2 regions of the Kitasatospora hibisci genome follow, and region 1 is predicted to be linked to the other one. Evidence: riboswitches for the same ligand, from Rfam matches in the RefSeq annotation. Region 1 holds a riboswitch; the other holds the start of a gene.
What was found. A riboswitch is a leader RNA that binds a small molecule or an ion and turns the genes downstream of it on or off. The one in region 1 is predicted to bind cyclic di-AMP.
Positions count from the first base shown of each region.

Region 2: it holds a riboswitch for cyclic di-AMP, as region 1 does, so the genes downstream of both, ACF9IK_RS25945 (C40 family peptidase) here and ACF9IK_RS06720 (transglycosylase family protein) in region 1, are expected to answer to the same signal.

Region 1 covers NZ_CP171642.1:1,576,157-1,583,616, reverse strand. The annotation lists gene ACF9IK_RS06735 (glycoside hydrolase family 13 protein) at 1-1,339, shown strand, start outside; gene ACF9IK_RS06730 (LacI family DNA-binding transcriptional regulator) at 1,365-2,384, shown strand; gene ACF9IK_RS06725 (hypothetical protein) at 2,470-2,670, opposite strand; gene ACF9IK_RS06720 (transglycosylase family protein) at 2,876-4,141, opposite strand; cyclic di-AMP (ydaO/yuaA leader) riboswitch at 4,126-4,298, opposite strand; gene ACF9IK_RS06715 (hypothetical protein) at 4,682-6,802, shown strand; gene ACF9IK_RS06710 (hypothetical protein) at 6,894-7,460, opposite strand, start outside.
Region 2 covers NZ_CP171642.1:5,920,185-5,927,644, reverse strand. The annotation lists gene ACF9IK_RS25960 (glycosyltransferase 87 family protein) at 1-115, shown strand, start outside; gene ACF9IK_RS25955 (hypothetical protein) at 157-1,215, opposite strand; gene ACF9IK_RS25950 (C40 family peptidase) at 1,368-2,429, opposite strand; gene ACF9IK_RS25945 (C40 family peptidase) at 2,655-3,806, opposite strand; cyclic di-AMP (ydaO/yuaA leader) riboswitch at 3,817-3,971, opposite strand; gene ACF9IK_RS25940 (C40 family peptidase) at 4,301-5,344, opposite strand; gene ACF9IK_RS25935 (NYN domain-containing protein) at 5,557-6,846, opposite strand; gene ACF9IK_RS25930 (hypothetical protein) at 7,165-7,434, opposite strand.

The DNA.
Region 1 (7,460 bases):
CCTCGTCCCCAACCACTCCTCGGACCAGCACGAGTGGTTCCAGCGTGCTCTGCGCGAGGGTCCTGCGTCCCCGCTGCGCGACCGCTACCACTTCCGTCCGGGCAAGGGCGAGAACGGCGAACTGCCGCCCAACGACTGGGAGTCGATCTTCGGCGGCCCGGCCTGGACCCGCTCGGAGAACCCGGACGGCACCCCCGGCGACTGGTACCTGCACCTGTTCGCCCCCGAGCAGCCCGACTTCAACTGGGAGAACCAGGCCGTCGCCGACGAGTTCCGCTCGATCCTGCGGTTCTGGCTCGACATGGGCGTCGACGGCTTCCGGATCGACGTCGCCCACGGCCTGGTCAAGGCCCCCGGCCTGCCCGACATCGGCGGCGGCGACCAGCTCAAGCTGCTCGGCAACGACATCATGCCGTTCTTCGACCAGGACGGCGTGCACGAGATCTACCGCAGCTGGCGGAAGATCCTGGACGAGTACCCGGGCCAGCGGATCGGCGTCGCCGAGGCGTGGACCCCGACCGTCCAGCGCACCGCCAACTACGTCCGCCCCGACGAGCTGCACCAGGCCTTCAACTTCCAGTACCTGGGCACCTCCTGGGCGGCGGCCGAGCTGCGGGAGGTGATCGACCTCTCGCTCGACTCGATGCGCCCGGTCGACGCCCCCACCACCTGGGTGCTCTCCAACCACGACGTCACGCGGCACGCCACCCGGTTCGCCAACGAGCCCGGCCTCGGCACCCAGATCCGCACCCCCGGCGACCGCGAGCTCGGCCTGCGCCGCGCCCGCGCCGCCACCCTGCTGATGCTCGCGCTGCCCGGCTCGGCCTACCTCTACCAGGGCGAGGAGCTCGGTCTGCCGGACGTCACCGACCTGCCGGACGAGGTCCGCCAGGACCCGTCGTTCTTCCGCCAGGCCGGCCAGGACGGTTACCGCGACGGCTGCCGCGTGCCGATCCCGTGGTCCGGCACCGAGGCCCCGTACGGCTTCGGCCCGACCGCCGGCGGCCCGAGCTGGCTGCCGCAGCCCGCCGAGTGGGCCGAGCTCAGCGTCGAGGCGCAGACCGGCGACCCGACGTCCACCCTGGAGCTGTACCGCAGCGCGCTGGCCGTCCGCCGCGAGCAGGCCGACCTCGGCGCCGGCACCGACGTCGAGTGGCTGGACAGCCCGGCCGGCACGCTGGCCTTCCGCCGCGGCTCCTTCGTCTGCACCGTGAACACCACCGCCGAGCCCGTCCGGATACCGGCGCCCGGCCGCCTGCTGCTCTCCTCCGCGGACGCCCTGGTGGACGGCGGCGAGACGGTGCTCGCTCCGGACAGCACCGACTGGTGGGCGGTCTGACGTGGTTGCAATAGGCTCTGGGACCGTGACTACGGCGCGACTCTCAGACATCGCGGCGCAGGCGGGGGTCAGTGAAGCCACCGTCTCCCGCGTGCTCAACGGCAAGGCGAACGTCTCGGCCGCCACGCGGCAGACCGTGCTGGCGGCGCTCGACGTGCTCGGGTACGAGCGGCCGACCCGGCTGCGCCAGCGCAGCGCGGGTCTGATCGGGTTGATCACCCCAGAGCTGAGCAACCCGATCTTCCCCGCGCTGGCCCAGGTGATCGAGCAGGTGCTGAGCCGGCACGGCTACACGCCGGTGCTCTGCACCCAGACGCCGGGCGGGTCCACCGAGGACGAACTGGTGGAGATGCTGGTCGACCGGGGGGTGTCGGGCATCGTCTTCGTCTCGGGCCTGCACGCCGACACCACCGCTGACCACGACCGGTACGCCCGGCTCATCGGCCGGCAGGTGCCCTTCGTGCTGATCAACGGCTTCAGCGAGAAGATCGACGCCCCGTTCATCTCGCCGGACGACCGCTCCGCGATGTGGATGGCCGTCCAGCACCTGGCCGAACTCGGCCACGAGCGGATCGGTCTGGCCGTCGGCCAGCGCCGGTACGTGCCGGTGCTGCGCAAGATCGAGGGCTTCACCGCGGCCATGCGCGAGGTGCTCGGGCGGACCGAGGAGGAGGCCCAGGGCCTCGTCCACCACACGCTGTTCAGCGTGGAGGGCGGGCACGCCGCGGCCGGCGCGCTGCTGGACAAGGGCTGCACGGCGATCGTCTGCGGCAGCGACATGATGGCGCTCGGCGCGATCCGCGCGGTGCGCCAGCGCGGGCTGAGCGTCCCCCAGGACGTCTCGGTGGTCGGCTTCGACGACTCGCCGCTCATAGCGTTCACCGAGCCGCCGCTGACCACGATCCGGCAGCCGGTGGAGGCGATGGCCACCGCGGCCGTCGACGCGCTGCTGGAGGAGGTCGGCGGGAACGCCGCCCAGCGCGGCGAGTTCATGTTCCAGCCGGAGCTCGTGATGCGCGGCTCCACGGGCGCCTGCGCCCGCTGAGACGGCACGCCCGGACGCCGCGTCCGGGCGGGAACGGCCGGGGCCCGGGGAGCACACCGCTCCCCGGACCCCGGCCGTTCGCCGTTCAGCCCTCCTGGGCCGCGGGACGGCCCTCCTCCAGGCGGTGTCCGTCGGTGGCCTCGCCGGTCCGGGTCTCGGTGCGCCGGCCCCGCGCGAGGTAGTCGCGGAGGATCAGCTCGACGGCGTCCTGCGGGTTCTTGGTGCCGGAGAGCATCATCGCGTCGATCGCGAGATTGGCGTCGAGCGTGACGGTGACCTGGGCCATGGGGACTCCTCCTCGGGTGCGCAGAGCAGCAGCATGCCCGGTGCGGCCCGGTTTGACCATGACCGGGCGGGCCCGGTGCCGAGCCCGTCGCCGGGCCGTCGCCGGGCCGGGTGCTCGCGGGCCGGGTCCGGCCGGCGGCGCGCAGGCCGATGCCCCCGGGGAGGAGCGGTCTCTCTCCCCCGGGGGCTGCGGCGTGTGCGGTGGGTCAGACCCGGCCGGCGAAGTCCGGGGCCCAGTTGGCGACGGTCTGGGTCCGCACGCCCGCGCTCGGGTTGGCGGCCTCGACGTACTTGCCGTCACCGATGTAGAGCGCGACGTGGTAGACGCCGGAGTCCTGGCCGTTGTTGGACCAGAACAGCAGGTCGCCCGGCTTGAGGGCGTCCAGCGACACGTGGGTGCTGGCGGCGGCCTGGTCGGCGGCGACGCGCGGGACGGAGACGCCCGCGGCGCGCAGCGCGGCCTGGGTCAGGCCGGAGCAGTCCCAGCCGCCGTTCCCGGTGCCGCCGTAGACGTAGGCCTGGCCGACCTTCGACAGGGCGAAGGAGACCGCGGCGGCCATGCTGCCGGTGGCGGCCTCGGCCGGTGCCTGGGCCTGGGTCTGGGAGGCCTGGGTGGCGGTCTGCGCGGCCGGCTTGGCGGCGGTGGTGCCCGCGGCCTGGCCGGAGGAGCGGTTGAACCAGTCGAAGCCCTTGCCGGACTCGTCCGAGGCCTGGGTCCGGGCGTGCTCGCCGAGGCTCAGGTGCTGGCCCGGGTAGATGTGGTTCGGGCCCTCGGTCAGGGTGTCGCGGTTGAGCTCGTACAGCCGCTCCCAGCCGCCCTGGACGTGGTGCTCGTCGGCGATGGCGGACAGCCAGTCGCCGGTGACCACGGTGTAGTCGCCGTCCTTCTCCTGCCACTTCTGCGACCAGTCGGAGCGGTTCTGGCTCCAGGTCTTGGTGGCGTCGGCGGCGGCCGGGGTCTCGGCCTTCGGGGCGGCGGGCTTGGCGGCGGGGGCCTGGGCGGCCGGCTTGGCGGCCGGGGCCGGGGTCTGCGCGGCGGGCTTGGCGGCGGTGGAGGTGTCGACCGCGGCGGGGGTGCCGCCCTTGGTCAGACCGGCCTGGACGGAGCAGACCGGCCAGGCGCCCGGGCCCTGGACCGCGAGCACCTTCTCGGCGATCGCGATCTGCTGGTCCTTCGTGGCCAGGTCGGCGCGGGCGGCGAAGGCCGTGCCGCCGAACTCGGCCCAGGTGCTGTTGGTGAACTGCAGGCCGCCGTAGAAGCCGTTGCCCGTGTTGATGCTCCAGTTGCCGCTGCTCTCGCACTGGGCGACCTTGTCCCAGGTCGCGACCGAGGCGGCGGAGGCGGAGGTGGTGGTCAGGCAGGGGATGGTGAGGCCGATGCCCGCGACTCCGAGCGCGGCGATGGCGCGGCGGGTACGGCCGGACAGGCGGGTGCCGTTGGTGGGCAGCATGAAGATGCGGTCCTCTCCCACGCCTGCGAGGTGAGCTGTCGGATTCGGGCTGGAGTTGCCCGGCCGCGCTGTGGACGCGGCTTCACCCCTAGCCCTGGACCGGTACGCGGACCGGCCCGGGGCGACCTACCTGTGGTTCCCCCGCTCCTGCCGTGGTGCGTTTCTGCGCTGCCAGCACACCCGACGGCAGGACTCGGCGTTGCGGACGGGCTGGGTCCGTGTGGCCACGAACGGGGAGCACGTTAAGCAGACTCAAGTTCAAACCGCAAACATGTGTGATGCCCGTCACGGTTTGCGGACCGCCTGCTCGCGACGTGTCCACCATGATCAGAAATGACCGATTTCCGGCAACGCCCGTACGGGACGCCGCAACTGCCTATGCTTCAGAACGTCGGGACCGACGCAGCCGTCTGGGGGGAGGGCTACGCAGCGATGGCCATGGACGAGGAGCGGGGCGGCGGATCGCCGGCCGACGGAGCCCGCGGAGCGCATCGCAGGGCAAAGCATCGCAGACCGGACATCCCACCCGAACGACCCCGAACTCCCGTAAGCCGTCGCACAATGCTGCGCTGGCTCGCCGTCGGCACGGTGTTCGCCGCGATCGGCGGCGAGGAGGCCCTGCGTCGCTCGCTGACCGGCTCGACCGGCTCGACCGGGTCCGCCCCGGGTAGCACCGCCACCAGCCTGGCCGACACCGGCGGCGACGGCGGCACGGAACACGGCGGCCCGGACCGCGGCGGCCCGGACCGCGGCCCCGGCGTACCGCCCGCGCCCGGCGACGGCGCCGAGGGCGCCGCCCCCGAGCCCGACCAGGGCGGCCGCCGTTGGTCCGACCCGGCCGGCTGGGGCGGCCGGGTGCCCGGACCGCAGAGTGCCGTCCGGATCACCGACCGGGTGCTGCTCGACACCGACGCCGCCGTCGGCTCCCTGCTGGTCGAGCCCGGCGGCTCGCTCACCTTCGCCGCCGACCGCGGTGTCACCCTCAGCTCGGCCGGCAACGTCGAGGTCCGCGGAACCCTCGCCCTCGCCCCCGGCGACACCGCCGTGCACACCCTGCGCTTCCCCTCCGTCGACGAGAAGCGCTTCCAGGGCGACGGCATGAAGGTGGTCGACACCGACGTCGGCCTCTGGGTCACCGGGGCCGGCTACCTGCGGCTGGACGGAGCCGCCAAGACCGCCTGGGTGCGCGCGGCCGGCGAGCTGCGGGCCGGTGCCACCACCGTCAGCCTTGCCGCCCCGCCCGCGGGTTGGCGGGCCGGTGACGAACTGGCCGTCACCCCGACCGGTCCGCCGGACGAGGACGGCTTCTCCGCCCGCTACGACCTCGCCGTCGTGCGCTCCGTCAGCGGATCCACCGTCACCCTGGAGGCCCCGCTGCGGTACGCCCACCCCCGGGTCGCCCTCGGCGGGGGCGTCACGGTCGGCGCCGAGGTGCTCAACCTGACCCGAAGCGTCCGGGTCGAGGGCTCCGCGGAGGGGCGCGCCCACGTCCACCTCACCAGCTCCCGCCAGGCCGACGTCCGGCACGCCGTGCTGCGCTGGGTCGGCCCGCGGACCGACACCAGGGAGAGCTGGAAGGGCCCGGACGGCAGCGCCGCGGTCACCACGCCGGTGCTCGGCCGCTACGGGCTCCACTTCCACATGCTCGGCGACGCCACCCGCGGCACCGTGGTCGAGGGGGTGGTGGTGCGCGACGCCGGCAACCACGCGTACGTCCCGCACGCCAGCCACGGCATCACCTTCCGCAGCTGCATCAGCCACGACACCTGGGAGGACGCCTACTGGTGGGACGGCCCGCCGGACACCCGCACCCCGCAGCAGCCGTCCGACGACATCGTCTACGAGTCCTGCGTGGCCTCCCGCACCGTGCTCGAGCCCAACCCGCGGGCCTACCGGCTGACCGGCTTCAACCTGGGCGCCGGCACCGGCGGCAAGGCGCTGGACTGCGTGGCCGTCGGCGTCCAGGGCGCCAACGGCGCCTCCGGCTTCGAGTGGCCGGAGAACGGCGAGGGGGTCTGGACCTTCCGGCGCTGCCTGGCCCACAACAACCTGCAGGACGGCATCTTCGTCTGGCTGAACGCCCGGCAGCACCACGTGGTCACCGAGTTCGCGGCCTACCACAACGGCGGCTGGGGCATCGAGCACGGCGCCTACCTCAACGACTTCGACTACACCGCGAGCGTGCTCTACGGCAACGCCGGCGGGGGAGTGGCGCTGCACTCGCTCGGCCGGGAGAAGGGCACCGTCTTCGACGGGCTGCTGATCGACGGCGCCGGGCAGAGCGACTTCGCCGTCTCCACCGCCCGTCACGAACTGGCCGGCGAGGCCGTCACCTTCAGCCGCAGCCGGTTCACCGGATACCGCCGGGCCGGCCTCGCCTTCCGGGCCACGCCCGACGGCCAACCCGACGACGTCCTGGTGCTGGACTGCGAGTTCGGCGGGAACGAGCTCTGGCTGGACCCGGAGGCCGGGCCGCCGAAGAACATCCTGCTGCGCCGGGCCGGCCGGGCCGAGGCGATCCAGGTGCGCCGGGCGGAGGACGGCGGCGCCGCGCAGCCGCAGTGGAACGCGAGCAGCACCCTGCTCGCCTCGTTCGCCGCGCAGTCCCGGCCGGTGCAGCTGCCGGCGCTGCGGTTCGAGGACGCCGCCGCGCCCACCGGACGGGTCGGCGGCGACTCCTGAGCGCCCGACCACGGGCGCGGGCCCGCCCACGCACGCGCGGGGCCCGGAACGCCATCGTTCCGGGCCCCGCGCCGCGTTCTGAGGTTCCCGCCTACTCGGCGGCGTGCCGCCCGCCACCGGAGCCCGTGGCGGGCTCCTCGGCGGCCTCCTCGGCCTCGACGACCTGGGCCGGCAGTGCGGCCAGGTAAGTGGAGCCGATCAGCTGGCCGACCGTCGGGTACGCGCCCAGCGGTGCGGCCGACGGGCAGCCGCTCTCCTCGGCGGCCGCGGCGAGCAGCTCGGAGTCGGCCTCCGGGCCGATCACCAGCGGGGCCAGCGCCGGGTTCTGCGCGCCCATTTCCTTGAGGTGCGCGACGGCCCCGGCCACCGAGCCGGGTACGTCGAGCGCGGCGGCGACGACCGGCACGGCGAGGCGGGCCGACAGCAGCACGCCGGTGATCCCGGCGGCGGCCGCGGCGTCCTCGCCACCGACGGTGGTGAGCACCACGCCGTCGGCGGCCGTCGCGATGGCGAACAGTCGGGCGCGGTCGGCGCGGGCCAGACCGGCCTCGGAGAGGCGCACGTGGACGGCCTCGGCCAGCAACGGGTGCGGGCCCAGCACGTCGGTCACCTGGGCGCCGTGCTCGGCGGCCAGCGCGTGCAGCTCGGCCAGGAAGCC
Region 2 (7,460 bases), 4.3 Mb from region 1:
GGTGCTGGAGCGGCCGGATCCGGCGGGTGCCTACCCGGTGCGACCCGGCATCGCCTACGAGCAGGACCTGCTGGACGGCATCGACCACCCGGCCGCCACCGGCGAACGGCGCTAGCCGCCGGCCCTCGGCCGCCGGGCCCGCACGCAGCCGGGCGCTCAGGAGGTGAGCCGCCGGACCTCGGCCAGCCAGAGGGCGGTGAACTCGGCCAGCCCGAGCCCCAGTTCCGACCGGAGCAGGCGGTCCAGCCACGGCTCCCGGTCCTCGCCCCCCGGGTCGGACGCCCCGGCCGCCCGGTAGAGCGCGACCAGCCCCTCCGGGCCGAACCGGCGCGCGATCACCTCACAGGCCAGCCAGGACTGCTCGTACGCCTGGGCGATGCCCACGGCCCCGGCCGTGAAGTCCTCGTCGGCGGGCAGCTCCGCGGGCAGCCGCCCGACCGCGACGTCCCGGGCGAGCTCGGGGGCGATCTGCTTCGGCGTACGGCCCGAGCCCCGGTAGCCGGTCCAGTCGGCGACGCCCTCGGAGAGCCAGAGCGGCGTCCAGGCCCGGGTGTCCGCCCTGGTCGCCACGTGCACCGCCTCGTGGGTGACGACCACCTGGCGGCCGAAGCCGCTCAGCCCGCCGTACGCCTCCGGGTTGACGAGCACCCGGTCGGCCGGGGTGTGCCAGGGCGCGCCGGAAGCCGCGGTGGTGACGGCCGCCATGCCGGTCCAGCCGTCCGGATCGGCCTCCAGCAGCCGGGCGAACTGCTCCTCGGTGGCGGGCAGGTGCAGCAGCAGCCGGCCGGGCCAGTCCTTCCCCCAGACCTCGCTCACCGCCGGGACGGCCCGGTCGGCCACCTCGACGAGCTCGGCCGGGTCCGGCCCGCCGGCCAGGCCGAGCACCAGGCAGTGCCCGCCGTCCGCGGCCGCGACCGGGCCGAGGTCCCAGAGCGGGGGCGGGCCGCCCGCGCCCTCCTCGCGCTCCACCTGCCACCCGGCCCCGGTGCGCAGCAGCGCCAGCCGGCGCTGGTGCACCACCGGGTACGCGTCGTAGCCGGCCACCCGGACCACCAGCTCGGCGGTGGCCACCGCCCGGTCCGGCGCACCGGCCGGGCCCAGCACGAGGTTGCGGTAGGCCGCCTCGACCAGCGGCACCCCGGCCACCCCGGCGGCGAGTGCGCGGGCGCGCCCGGCCAGCACCGCCGCGACCTCGGAGCGCCGGTCCGCCGACACCGCGCCCGCCGGTGCGGCGGGAGCGGCCCGGGGCAGCGACAGTTGGGCCAGCCCACCGGCCGCGAGCAGCAGGGCGCCGCGCCGGGACAGCGTGCAGCGGCGGGCCGCAGGGTCGGCGGGTGCGGCGGGGGCCGGCGGGCGGCCGGTCCGGCTCAGAGCCGGACCACCCCCGCGACGGGCATGGCGTTGACGCTCTCGTACCGCACCTTCGCACCCGGATAGGGGGCGTGCACGATCACCCCGCCGCCGGCGTACATGCCGACGTGGTGCATGTCCCGGTAGAAGATCACCAGGTCTCCCGGTCGCGCGTCGGAGAGGCTGACCCGCTGGCCGGCCGACGCCTGGGCCTGCGAAGTGCGCGGCAGGGTCACTCCGGCCTGCCGCCAGCTCCAGTACATCAGACCGGAGCAGTCGAACGCGCGGGGCCCGGTGGATCCGTACACGTAGGGCGAGCCGATCATCTTCACGGCGGCGGCCAGTGCGGCCGCACCGCGCTCGGACGCGGGCGGGGCGCTCCCCAGGTCGAGCCGGTCGGTGCCGCGGGTGGCGCGCTGCTCGGCCTCGCGGGCGTCCTGGGCGGCCATCCGGGCCCGCTCCGCCCCGCCCAGGCTGTTGAGCAGCCGCTGCGCCTTGGCCAGCCGCTGCTGGATCTGCTGCTTGCTCTCGGCCAGGGCGCGGCGGGTCTGCTCCAGCTCGGCGAGCTTGCCGGAGGCCTCGGTGCGGCGCTGGTCGAGCCGCCGCTGACGGGCCACCACCTCGCGCAACGTCTCGCTCTGCCGCTCGGAGGCCTGGTCGAGGGTGCGGGCCTTGGCCAGGTACCCCTCGGGGTCGGTGGCGAGCATCAGCTGGACGGTCTGCGCCAGTCCGCCGCCGCGGTACTCGGCGCCGGCCACGGTGGCGAGGTCGCCGCGCAGCTGGTTGAGCTCGTCCTGGGCGACGGCGACCTGTTGCTGGAGAGTGCCGGCCTCGTGCTGCAGCTGCTGCTGCGCCTCCTGCGCCGCGTTGAACCGCTCGGAGGCCTGCTCGGCCTCGTCGTACAGCTGCTCCACCCGGGCCTTGACTTCCTTGCGGTCGGCCGACCCGTCCGGTCCCGGGGCGGCCTGGGCGGGGCCGCCCGTCGCCATGCCGAGCACGGTGGTGGCCGCGGCGGTCAGCACCAGCGCACGGGCGAGGGCGTGTGCCCCCGACAGCTGGGAACGACGGTGCACGGACATGCGGCGGCGGCTCCGATCCTGCGGCCCGGCCCCGCGGCCGCGCCGGGGTGGGCGGCTCTCTACGGGAGTCCGGTGGCAGACGTTAGCGAGTCCGGGCAAGCGAGTCCAAACCCCTCCCAACCCGAATATTCGCCCCCTCATCGGACATCAGGACGAGCCGCCGGGAAAGCCGCAGGCCCGGCCTCCCCACCTGGGGAGACCGGGCCTGTCGGAACCGACTGCGGATCAGACGCGCACGACGGAGGCCAGCGGCATGTTTGAGACCGCCTCGTAGCGCACCGAGGCGCCCGGCTTGGGCGCGTGGAGCACCTGGCCGTTGCCGGCGTAGATCCCCACGTGGTGGGCGTCGCTGTAGAAGATCAGCAGGTCACCGGGCTGGGCCTGGGAGAGGTCCGAGCCGACCCGGGTGCCGGCGTGGGCCTGCTCCTGCGAGGTGCGCGGCAGCGACACGCCGGCCTGGTTGAACGCCCAGACCATCAGGCCCGAGCAGTCGAAGGAGTTCGGGCCCGCGGCGCCGTAGACGTACGGGCTGCCGACCTTTCCGGCGGCGATGGAGAGCGCCGCGGCACCGCGCGAGCTGCCCGCGGCGACCGGCTTGGGGGCCGGGGCGGGGGTCGCGGTCGCGGCACCCGAGCCGGAACCGGACAGGTCGGTGCGGCTGGTGTCACGGGAGGCGCGCTCGGAGTCCGCCTTCGCCTTCGCGGCCTTCGCGGCGGCGTCCGCCTGGGCCTTCGCCTCGGCGGCGGCCTTCTCCTCGGCCTCGCGGATCGCGCGGCGCTCCTGCTCGGTCAGCGTGTTGAGCAGGTCCTGGGCCTTGGCCAGCTTGGCCTGCACCTCCTCCTTGGAGGCCTTCAGCTGCTGGGTGGTGGTCTCCAGCTCGCCGAGCTTCGCCTGGGCCTCGTTGCGGTCCTGGTCGAGCCTGCGCTGCTGCTCCTGGAGGTCCTTCAGCACGCCGGACTGGGTGCTGCTCGCCTGGGTCAGCGCCCCGGCCTGGTTGAGGAAGTTGTCGGGGCTGGACGAGAGCATCAGCTGGACGGTCGACGATATGCCGCCGGTCCGGTACTGCTCACCGGCGATCTCGGCGAGGCCGCCCTGGGCCTCGGTGACCGCGGCCTGCTGACGGGCCACCTTGTCCTGCAGCTCGCCGACCTGCTTCTGCAGCTCCTGCTGCTTGGCCTGGGCGCCGTTGTACTTCTCGGTCGCGACCTCGGCCTGCTCGTTGAGCTGGTCGACCTGCTCCTTGACCTGGTCCTTGGTCGGCGTCGGGTCGGCGTGGGCACCGGACTGCGCGGAGAGGGCGACGGCCGCGGCGGCGACACCGGTCAGGATCGAGACACGGGCGCGGCCGGCGGGCTTGGGACGACGATGGGACGCCACGAAGGCGGACTCCTTCTTCCAACGTCCGCCTACCGGGTGAGCTGACGGGTTCGGGCCGGAAGAAGGCCCTACGACGCCTCATCGGCCGTTCCACCGGCCGACCTGGCGCCGATTCACCCCGGAGGAACATGGTTCCCCGGCTCCGTTCCACAGCGCCCCCGACTACTGGGCTCCCACTCGGACGGGCCTGCGGCCCGTCCCGCTGCTTCGCGAACTCGGCGGTAAACCTCCGCCGCCACCCAGGCTGGGTGATCGACTGTGCGGTGGTTCAAGGCCCGACCCTAGTAACAGAACCGTGATCCGTTCAAATCCTTGTCAGAAAAAAGCCGGAACATCATCCATATTCATTTGTGAATATGACCGGATGTGATCGCCACCGTACGCGGAGCTGATCGCTTGTCATCGGAACAGAAGAAACCCGCGCCACCCTCCGGAATCGGGGTGGCGCGGATCACAGGTCCGCTCCGGGGCGCCCGCGGGGGCGTGTCGGTCCGTCAGACCCGGCGGATGGTGTTGATCGGCATCGCGTCGGCCTTCATCACCTTCACCACGTCACCGGTGTGCGGCGCGTGCACGACCATGCCGTTGCCGATGTACATCCCGACGTGGCTGCGGTCGCTGCGGTAGATGATCAGGTCCCCGGGCTGGGCCTCGGCGAGCGAGGGCACCCGGGTGCCGACGTTGCCCTGCGCCTGCGAGGTGCGCGGCAGCGAGACACCGGCCTTGCCGTACGCGAAGACCATCAGGCCCGAGCAGTCGAAGGTGCTCGGCCCGGTGGCACCCCAGACGTACGGAGAGCCCTGCTTGCTCATGGCGATGGAGACGGCCGTGCCGGCGTAGCCGCTCGCCTGCGGCAGGCTGCCGAGGTCCGCGCGCTCGGCGCCGCGCGAGGCGCGGTCCTCCGCCTGCTGCGCGGCGCGCAGGGAGGCCCGCTCGGCGGCGCTGAGCGAGTTCAGGAGGTCCTGGGCCTCCTTCAGCTTCTTGTTGACGTCCGTCTTGGCCTGGTTGAGGTCCTTGGTCGTGCTGTCCAGCGAAGCGAGGACGGCGGCGGCCTCGGCCTTCTGCTGGTCCAGCCGGCGCTGCTGGTCCTGCAGCCCCTTGAGCGCCTCGGTCTGGCTGGAGGAGGCCTGCTGCACGCTGGAGGCCTTGTCCAGGTAGCCGGACGGGTCGGAGGAGAGCATCAGCTGGACCGACGGGTCGATGCCGCCGGTGCGGTACTGCTCGCCGGCCACCGCGGCCAGCCCACCCTGAAGCTGGGTCATCTCGTCCTGGCCGCGAGCCACCTGGTCCTGCAGCTGGTCGGCCTGCTTGCGGAGCTGGTCGGCCCGCTCCTTGGCGCCGTTGTACTTCTCGGTGGCCTGCTCGGCCTCCTCCTGCAGCTGGTCGATCTGCGCCTTCACGTCGTCCTTCTTCGGCGACGGGCTGGGCGCGGCGTGGGCGGCGACCTGGGCGGAGAGAGCGACCGCGGTCGCAGCGGCAGCGGTGAGCACGGAGACCCGCGCGCGGCTCGGCTGCTTGGGACGGCGGTGGGAGGCCAAGGGACCGGCTCCTTCTTCCAATGGACTCACCCGATCGAGTGAGAATCCGGAAAATAGGTTTGACGCCAGACCCTAGTGAAGATCCAGGCTTTCCGCCACTCCCCCGATGGCGTGAACTCCGGCCGCCCGCCATGACTTCACGAGATCGCCACACCCCGGCAAACCGGGCGCCGACCAGGTGTCACGTACGTCCGCCCGGTCACAGCGGAAGCCTACGGCCGAGCCAGCCGATTCAGCAGCAGCACCGACGCGACGGGGCGCGCGCCCGCCTTCCGCACGCCCTCCGCGACCTCCCGGTCGGTGGAGACCACCACCACCGGACGGCCCTGCGGCTCGGCCCGCACCAGGCGGCGGATCAGCTCGTCCGCGGTCTCCCCGGTCCGGCTGAAGCGCACCCGGACGCCGCGCGGCGGCGCCATGATCACCGGTACGTCCAGGTCCTGCCCGTCGAACACGCAGGTGACCTCCGCCTGCGTGCGCTGTGCCAGCATCGCCAGACCGCCCAGCAGCCGGATCCGCTGCTGCTCCAGGGGCAGCGTCGGATAGCCGGTCTTGGTCACGTTGTAGCCGTCCACCACCAGGTGCACCTGCGGGATCGCCAGCAGCTGGTCCAGCAGCGCCGGATCGTCCTCGGCCAGGGCGCGCCGGGCCACGTCGTGCGGCGAGGCCGACCCCGGCACCACCGCCTCCACCAGGTCCGCCGGGCGGATCTGGGAGACCGGCAGCGCAAGCTCCCGCTGCAGCCCCTGCGCCGACTGCAGGACGGTGTCCAGCAGCAGCCGCAGCCGCATGTCCTCGACGCTGCGCCCCTCGCGGGCCGAACGGCGCCCCTGCTCCACGGTGGTCTCCAGCTCGGAGATCCGGTGCCGCAGCCGGCGCGCCTCGCTCTCGGCCGCGCTGCGCTCGGCGGCGGCCTGCGCCTTCAGCGCCTCCAGTTCGGCCGAGACCCGACGGGTCTCGGCCTGCGCCCGGCGGGTGTCGCTCTCCAGCGACCGCACCTTCCGCCGCAGCGAGTCGCCCTCCTTGCGGACGTCGTCCGACTCGGCCCGGTGCCGGTCCAGGTCGGCCCGGGCGGCGGCCCGCAGCTCGGCCAGCTCCGCCTGCAGCTTCTCCACCAGCTGGGCCGCCTCCGCCGCCGCACCCTCGGCGCCGGCGCGTTCGGCCTCCTCACCGGCCTCGGCCACCAGCCGGCTCCAGCCCGCCGAACGGACCAGGTAGGCCGCGGCGGCGACGTCCATCGGGTCGGCGGCCGCGGGGACGGTGCCCGACTCCAGGGCCCGGACGAGGTCGGGCTGGCCCAGCCGCAGCCGGTCCGCTATCCGCACCCGGAAGGCCGGCTCGGACTCCAGCGCAGCGGCCAGCGCGGTGGCCGCGTACTTGGCCCGCCGGGCCGGGGTGAACTTGGCGTACTGGCGCAGCGACTGCGGCAGGTCGCCCGGGGGCAGCCCGCCGAGCGCGTCGGCGGCGAGGCCGACCACCCGGCGGCGCACGCCCTCGGGCAGCGGCCGGTCGAGCTGCTCGGCGGCGCGGCCTGCCGCCGGCTCCTCGCCGGGCTCCTCACCGGCGGCCGGCCCGGCCGGGGCCGCGGTTGCGGACGGGGCGGCCGCGGTCTCGGCCGCGTCCGGCGCCTGCGCGTCCACAGCGGGCTGCCGCCCCTGCGGCCCCGCGGGCTCGTTCGCTGCGTCCACCACGTCCTCGGCTCCGATCCTGGTCCAGCGGGTACGGCCGACCGCGGCCGTCCCCGTCGTCACGCTCCGTGCGCTCCGCCTGTCATTGTCCCGTGCGGCGGACGGCCCTGCCGCCCACCGCACGGTCCGGCATCAGCCCTGCTCGGCGCCCTCGGACGGCGCCGTGTCCTCAGCGCCCGGGCGGGCCACCAGTTCGACCTGGTCCACCGCGTTGCACCAGCGACAGCGCACCGACTCGACGGTCTCGTTGTGCACCTCGGTCTCCTCCACCTCGGACTCGCCGGCGAGGTCGAAGTGGAGGAACTCGGTCACCCGCAGCGACCGGGTCACGTCGAAGCGGGTGAGGTTGCCGCAGAGCGTGCAGCGCCAACGGGTCTCGGGCGTCAGAGCGGGGACGGTCATCGGGGATCCTCTCGGGTGGTCCCTGG